Regions from separate parts of the Paenibacillus sp. J22FR21 genome, predicted to be linked through region 2. Evidence: predicted binding sites of a transcription regulator. Region 2 holds the regulator's gene; the other holds the start of a gene.
What was found. Region 2 encodes Rex, which represses fermentation and respiration genes when NADH is low (regulators of the CRP and FNR family bind a similar motif). Its sites were predicted from a motif close to TTGTGAAATATTTCACAA; they were not measured.
Positions count from the first base shown of each region.

Region 1 (4,248 bases), on a different contig from region 2:
CCGTGTTCGTGACTTGTTCGAGAATGCGAAGAAGAACGCACCATGTATCATCTTTATCGATGAAATCGATGCCGTTGGACGTCAGCGCGGCGCCGGTCTCGGCGGCGGACATGATGAGCGCGAACAAACGCTCAATCAGCTCCTCGTTGAAATGGACGGCTTCGGTGCGAACGAAGGTATCATTATCGTGGCGGCTACCAACCGTCCGGATATTCTCGATCCTGCACTTCTTCGTCCGGGTCGTTTCGACCGTCAAATTACGGTTGACCGTCCGGATGTGAAAGGCCGCGAAGCTGTACTGAAAGTACATGCTCGCAATAAGCCGCTTGCCAAAGACGTGAAACTTGATGTAATCGCGAAGCGGACAACGGGCTTTACCGGTGCGGATCTGGAGAACCTGCTTAACGAAGCAGCCCTTCTAGCCGCTCGCCGCAACAAGAAAGACATCGCGATGACAGAAGTGGACGAAGCGATTGACCGTGTTATCGTCGGTACGGAGAAACGCAGCCGCGTTATCAGTGACCGTGAGAAACGCATTGTTGCTTACCATGAAGCGGGCCATACAATTGCAGGCTACTTCCTGGAGCATGCGGATCAGGTTCATAAAGTAACGATTATCCCGCGCGGACGCGCAGGCGGCTATGTCATCATGCTTCCTAAAGATGGCGATCGCATGCTGACGACCAAGCAGGAATTGCTTGATAAAGTGACGGGTTTGCTTGCCGGCCGGGTAGCCGAAGAGATCTACATCGGCGAAATCGGCACTGGCGCATACAGTGACTTCAAATCGGCGACGAGCATTGTTCGTGCGATGATTATGGAATACGGAATGAGCGACAAGCTTGGACCGATGCAATTCGGCAGCAGCTCGCAAGGCCAAGTATTCTTAGGCCGTGACATTGGACATGAGCAGAACTACTCCGATGCCATCGCTTATGAAATTGACCAAGAGATGCAGAGCTTCATTCAAGACTGCTATGCCCGTGCGAAACAGCTTCTTACGGAGAAGAGCAAAGAGATGCATCTTATTGCTCAAACGCTCCTTACCGAAGAAACGTTGGAGATTGAACAAATCAAACGTTTGATCGAAGGCGGATCGGCAGAAGGCGGCGAAGGCAGTTCGAACATCGTTTCCGCAGAGCCGAAAGCAGAGCCGATTATCGATACGATTGGCGGCGTGAAGGTTCGTATTGGTTCGAAGGAGCCAGGCGAATTAACACCTCCGGTTGATCCAGACAGCGGTAACGAAGACGACGACGGTACGCCGAAGTCCTAATGAAATAGAAGTTGATAGTCCTCAAAGGCTGTCCGATTGCAGGCAACTGCACGGGCAGCCTTTTGTGCAGGAAGGCGCTTTAGCGCTATAGTGGAAGGACGAGTAAGCATAGAGGCTTGGTAACTTCTTTACTTGCGTAAACCTTCCGTAGATCGGTTAAAACGGCCTCTTTTGTCTGTTGACAGCGCACACTACCTTGTGTAAATTTAAGGTTAATCCCTTGTAAAGGCTCTTGCGAATCAAGCGGCTTATGACGTGGGCATGATAGATGATGAATACACAGCGGAATAACAGCATTTTCGATAAATCATGGTGAACGAACAGCCAAGTTTGTGCATCAGTTCACAAAGTTAGTGAAAAGAGGGGAATTTAGCTATGGAAGCATTAGCTCTCGAAAGGAAAGCGGAACAAAACCGCGAACTACGGGAACGATTGTTGCAATTGAAGAAAGAGCGTAACGCCATTATACTTGCGCATTATTATCAGCGTGATGAAATTCAAGAAGTGGCCGATTTCCGTGGCGACTCCTTCCTGCTTGCGCAGAAGGCAGCGGAAACGGATGCAGATGTAATCGTGTTCTGCGGCGTTCATTTTATGGGCGAAAGTGCGAAGATCCTGGCTCCGAACAAGACTGTTATCATTCCCGATGAGCGCGCCGGCTGTCCGATGGCTGACATGGTCAACGTCGATGGCTTGCGGAAGCTGAAAGCACAGCATCCGAATGCGAAAGTAGTCACCTATATCAACTCCTCCGCCGAAATCAAAGCGGAAACGGATATTTGCTGTACCTCTGCTAATGCCGTGCGTGTCGTGAATTCGGTCGATTCAGACGAAATTATTTGGGTGCCGGATAAGAACCTTGGCCATTACGTGCAGCAGAAAACAGACAAGAAGATGATTATCTGGGAAGGCTATTGCAACACGCATGACATGCTGACCGTCAAAGATGTAGAAGAAATGAAAGCCAAATATCCAAATGCGCAGTTCGTCGTTCACCCTGAATGCCGTCCTGAAGTAGTAGCGCTTGGCGATTTCGTCGGCAGTACAACCGCTATTATAAAATATTGTAAAGAATCGGATTGCCAGGAGTTTATCGTCGGAACGGAAGATGGCACAGGGTATCAGCTTCGTCTGGACAGCCCGAATAAGACCTTCCATTTTGCTACGAAATACTTGGTTTGCCCGAACATGAAAGTAAACAACCTGAAGAAGCTTGTGAAATGTCTGGAAACGATGCAGCCGCAAATTTACGTACCGGAGCAGGTTGCCAATCAAGCCCGTCTATCCCTGGAGCGCATGTTACAAGTGAAGTAGCATGCGCTACTCTCTTTCCATGAGAAAGGAAAGTTGCACTTATGATTCCACGTTATCTCGTAGATGTTGAACTCGAAGGGCTTCCAGTCATATATAAAGATGTCATTGTAATCGGGGCCGGCATTGCCGGTCTTTTTACCGCAATTAAAGCCAGTGAAACGAATGATGTGCTCATGATTACGAAGAAGTCGCTGATGGACAGCAATACGCGTTATGCCCAAGGCGGCATTGCAGCTGTTATCTCCGAGGACGACTCCCCGGCTTATCATCGTCAGGATACGCTTATTGCCGGAGCCGGACTTTGCTCGCATAAAGCTGTCGATGTGCTCGTGCATGAGGGAACGAAAGGCGTAGAGGACTTAGTCCGCATGGGTACGCAGTTTGACCAAGAGAACGGCGAGTTTGCGCTCACCAAGGAAGGTGCGCACAGTCAGCGTCGTATTTTGCATGCCAATGGAGATGCGACCGGTTTCGAAATCGTTCGTGCGTTGTCGGAGAAAGCGATTGCGAACCCGCGGATTGAGGTTTGGGATGATCATTTCGTGATCGATCTGATTACCGATGACGGTGTTTGCGTCGGTGCTTTGGTACAGAAACCGGATGGACAGCGATTGTTCGTACGTGGCAAAGCAACGATTCTTTGCTCCGGCGGAGCAGGGCAGCTGTACCGTTATACGACGAATCCCGAAGTAGCTACCGGAGACGGCATTGCTATGGCTTATCGTGCAGGTGCTTACATAAAAGATGTAGAGTTTATTCAATTTCATCCAACATCGCTTTGTTACCCGGGTGCGCCTCGTTTTCTGATTTCGGAAGCGGTGCGTGGTGAAGGTGCGGTGCTTCGTAACATCCGGGGCGAACGGTTTATGGAGAAATACCACGAGCAGCTTGAGCTGGCTCCCCGGGATGTCGTGGCGCGGGCGATCGTCAGCGAGATGGAAGCGACCAAATCCACCTTCGTTTATATTGACGTGACACATGAATCCGCGGATATGGTGAGACACCGGTTTCCGAACATTTATGAGTTCTGTTTGAATTTCGGACTTGATTTGACATCGGATTGGATTCCCGTTGCCCCTGCGGCGCATTATATGATGGGCGGCGTAAAAACCGACTTGAACGGCGAAACTAATTTGCGTCGGTTGTTCGCCTGCGGCGAATGTTCGTCGACCGGCGTTCATGGTGCGAATCGATTGGCGAGCAATTCGTTATCCGAAGCGATTGTGTTCGGACGGCGAATTGTAGAGCGTATTAACACGCTGCCTCCGCTTGAAGGCCATACGGATGTTCACATGGATTCACTGAAACGGAGCGAAGCGCCGATCCAGGCGGTGGTTGAGAAGCGATTGAAGCTGCAGAAGACGATGGTGCGGTATGTCGGGTTGAATCGTGATGCTAACGGGCTGAACAAAGGGCTTGAAGAGTTGAAGAAGCTGCGTTCGATTTTTCATTCCGTTATTACGAAACGAGAAGAATATGAGTTTGCGAATCTGCTGACCTGCGCGATGCTCACGGCAGAGTCTGCCCTGACACGGGAAGAAAGCCGAGGCGCGCATAGTCGGGAAGATTTTCCGGAGCGTAATGATGTGCTCTGGCGCAAGCATACCGTTCTCCACCGGGAGAACGGGATAACAGAGGAGCGAATTGAAGATGTATGA
Region 1 is NZ_JBWDNJ010000014.1:17,343-21,590, reverse strand. Features, by position in the region: gene ftsH (ATP-dependent zinc metalloprotease FtsH) at 1-1,276, shown strand, start outside; gene nadA (quinolinate synthase NadA) at 1,652-2,590, shown strand; gene nadB (L-aspartate oxidase) at 2,632-4,248, shown strand.
Region 1: the regulator Rex is predicted to act here: its motif matches at 1,607-1,624, upstream of nadA (quinolinate synthase NadA).

Region 2 (4,248 bases):
GGCCTGATCCGGAATACACGAGGTGGGAGACAATTTCAGTCTGTGGATAGAAATGCGGCTGTTCGATATTCAAAGCGATAAAGTCGGCCTTCATACCCGGTTTAAGTGCGCCTAAGCGCTCCTCCTGCCAAATCGCTCGTGCGCCGTATACGGTACCAAGCTTAAGCGCTTCCCATGCCGGAACTGCAGTCGGATCGCCGGAGATCCCTTTGTGAATCAATGCTGCCAACCGAATTTCATCGAACAGGTCCAAATTATTATTGCTTGCCGCACTGTCCGTCCCAAGCGATACGGTTACGCCGGCTTTCATCAGATCCGGTACACGCGCAATGCCGCTCGCAAGCTTCAGGTTGCTGGCAGGGTTATGGGAAACACTTACGCCACGCTCGGCAAGAAGCGCGATCTCTTCATCAGTTAAATGAACCGCATGCGCGACCAAAGCCGGACGGGAGAAGAAACCAAGCTTGTCCAAGTGCTCGACAGGCCGGCAGCCGTAATCATTGACATTGAACTGCACTTCCGCAGCCGTTTCCGACATATGTGTATGAAGCGGCAGATCCAGTTCGTTCGCAGCTTCTACGATACGAGCGATATAATCCGGAGGACATGTATATGGAGCATGCGGTGAAAGCATCGTACGAATACGGCCGTTTGCTCTTCCGTTCCACTCTTGCGCAAATTGCTTTGCTTCATCCAGCTTGGCAGTTTGCACGTCCGGCGGGCAAAGTCCAATTACACCGCGAGTAAGCAGGCCGCGCATACCGGATTGCTCTACAACCTCAGCTACGATGTGCATCCGATCATACATATCGACGAATGTTGTCGTTCCGGATTTCAGCATCTCGGCAACGGCCAGAGCAGTCCCCCAGCGAGCATCCTCATCCGTATATTTGCCTTCCATCGGCCACATCTTCTGCTCGAGCCATACTTGCAGCGCTTCGTCATCGGAATAGCCGCGGAGAAGTGACATTGCAGCATGTCCATGCGTATTGATTAAACCTGGCATGAATACCAGCCCTCGTCCATCTATACGTTCAGCCCCTGCCGGAATCGGGTCCGGCGCTTGCTCATCCAGATACAGAATGGTATCGCCTTCCACGACCATATGGCCCTTCAATACGGGACGCTGCTCGTCCATCGTGACAAAAGTACCGTTCTCAATCCACAACCGTTTCATTCTCGTCGTCCCCTTCTTCATCCAAGTAATACGCTAAGCTCATCAGCTCAGTAGTGAAATTCGCATAATGGATACGCACATGCTCCTGCACTCTGAGAATCGTAGGAGCAAAATTCAAGATGCCATCAACGCCGGCCTCGACGAATTTATCTGCTACATTTTGCGCTTCAATTGCAGGTACTGTAATGATTCCTATGCGGATATTGAGTTCAGCGACCGTTTCTTTCAGCTTATCCATCGACATTACAGTCAACCCATTAATGGAAGCACCCACCATAGAAGGATGAACATCGAAGACGGCAGTGATTTTCATATTATCCTTCAGATACGTATTATAGTTGCAGAGTGCTCGTCCTAAGTTCCCGGCTCCGACCAGCCCTACATTCAGCGGCTGGTCCAGCTTTAGAATTTGACGGATTTTCTCGATCAAATAAGTGACATCGTAACCGATCCCTTTTCGGCCAAAATCGCCAAAGTAAGCGAGATCCTTCCGGATTTGTGCCGGATTCAGATCCAGCTTATTGCCAAGATCTTGTGATGAAACCGTCTGAACATCCCGCATGTTCAGATCGTTCAAGACCTGCAGATAAACCGGTAGTCTGCGAACGACCGCCTCGGATATTTTCATCGGCTTCATTTCTCCACCTCTTCTTCACTTGGAGTTGAACTTGGACTTGGTGCAAGCCATTCGCGTATGCGAGGAACAATTTGCTCTAAATGCATATGCTCGATCTTCGGCCCCGGTAGGGAATACAGAAAATATTTGCCATAATACGTATCAATCACTCTGGTATCGTAGATAAGAACAATGCCGCGGTCCTTACCGGTCCGCACAAGGCGGCCAAAGCCCTGCTTGAAGCGAATTACCGCCTGCGGGATGGAAAGCTTCATAAACGGGTTCTGCTTCTGCTCCTGCAGCAATTCAGACTTTGCTTCCACCAGCGGATGGTTAGGCGGCTGGAATGGAAGTCTGACAATCGCCAGACAGGTCAATGCATCACCGGGAATGTCTACGCCTTCCCAGAAGCTGCTTGTTCCAAGCAGAACAGAAGCTTGCTGCTGTTGAAATCTTCTGGTTAGTTTGCTGCGATTGCTGCTGTCAATTCCCTGTCCCAGAACATGAATTCCGGTTGGCGCCAGCGCTTCCTTGAGCGGATCATAAACCTGCTTCAGCATCCGATAGGACGTAAACAGAACGAGCATACGACCTTTTGTCTCAATCGCCGCCTCTGTCAATGACTTTACCAGCATATCATTGAACTGTGGATCTCCTGCGGCACCTTTCAGTACAGGGAAGTTACGCGGGATAATGACCAGCGCTTGTTCTCTGTAATTAAACGGTGACGGCAGTTGAACCGTCTTCAGGCGTCCCTGCTCCTCATCTTTGGTTAGACCCAGCTGCTCACATGCATATTGGAATGATTTCTGAACGGATAAGGTCGCTGAAGTGAGAATGACGCTTTTCTTAATATCGAAGAAATAAGTACGCAGCTGGCTGCTCACATCCGCAGGTACAGCGTATAGCTGAATCGATTTGGCTCTTGAATTGCTGTTCGCTTCAAGCCAGTATACGGTATCGGTCTTATCTGCTTTCATGAATTGTCGCAAATCATCTCTGGCCCGGGACAGGTCTTTGATCGTGCCGCTTAAGTCCGTCACCAATGCGGCGATGCCGGGATCATCGATCTCTTCTTTAATGGCTGCAAACACTTTATCGAGAGGACGAATGATTTGGCTTAAGTATCCGTTAATCGCTTCCTCAATGAGCTGTGCATCCGACCAATAATCCGGCAGCTTGCCGCTGCGGAGTCTGAGCACGAATTGCCCGGTTTCCCCGCTAGAGCCATCCCCTGTGCTCTTCGTACCTGGAGCACCGTTGCCCATCAGCGTGTACAGCATTTCAAACAAGCGATCCCACTCATCACGCAAGTCGCCGAACACCGGAACAACTTCATCGATTTCCTCGCGCCATTTCTGGGTTTTCTCGACGTCCTCGTTCGCCAATCTGCTCTTAAGCGCAATCAACTGGCCATTGCGTGCATCTTTGCAGAGTCTTAGTACCGGATGCTGGACGGAATAATAGGAAACCTGCGTACCCAAATGTTTGCCTGCGACCTCTTCCAAATGATGGGCTTCATCAAGGATGAGATGCTCATATCCCGGAAGCAATCGATGATCCGCTCGTATATCCGTGAAAAGCATCGAATGATTGGTAATAACGACATCCGCAATATTGGCTTCCTGCTTCGCGCGATGATAATAGCAGCGTTTGAACCAGGGACAGGCACGATTGAGACAGGAGTCGGTGTCACTGGCAACCGTTCCCCAGAAATCAGCACCCCGATTGCCAAAATTAAGCTCTTCCTGATCACCGTGATTCGATTCACTCAGCCATACGACCATCTGCGAAGCCGTAATTCGATCCTCTGCCGGTGAAGCGAAATCACGCATATTTACTTTACCTTCAAACTTGCGTAAACATAAATAATTGCCGCGTCCCTTAAAGACGGCGGCTCGGAATGGATAAGGCATGACAGCCTGCAGCAGCGGCAGATCGCGTGCCCGCAGTTGTTCCTGCAGGTTAATCGTGTGCGTGCTGACGACTATCTTCTGATTGTGCTGGACACCATAGTACAGAGCCGGGATGAGGTAGCCCAGCGACTTTCCTGTGCCTGTACCTGCCTCTATGAGCAAATGACGCTCCTCTTCCAGCGCATCAATCACTTCTTGGAACATCATGTTTTGCGGTTCTCGCTCTTCATAACCAGGAACAAGGGCGGCAATTTCGTTCTTGATATGCGTCAGAAATTGCGGGAACGTCCAGTCCGTCACAGACGTTCCGGATTCCTCGTCCATGTTCTCCCTTGGATGCTGTTCCTCTGACCAATCGCCGGCTTTCATGGCAAATTGACGGAAGTAATGATAAGCATCGGGATCGATGGACGTTTGCGTTTCTTTCATGAAGGCCATCTGAGAAACGTACCATCCTAAATCATCCAAGTCATCGCCGAGCAGGTTCGCCAGACGCTGCAGCGTTAGCAGCGGTAATCCCTTCAGCTTGTTATAGCAAA
Region 2 is NZ_JBWDNJ010000001.1:456,118-460,365, reverse strand. Features, by position in the region: gene AC0YNS_RS02275 (amidohydrolase) at 1-1,177, opposite strand, end outside; gene AC0YNS_RS02270 (redox-sensing transcriptional repressor Rex) at 1,158-1,814, opposite strand; gene dinG (ATP-dependent DNA helicase DinG) at 1,811-4,248, opposite strand, start outside.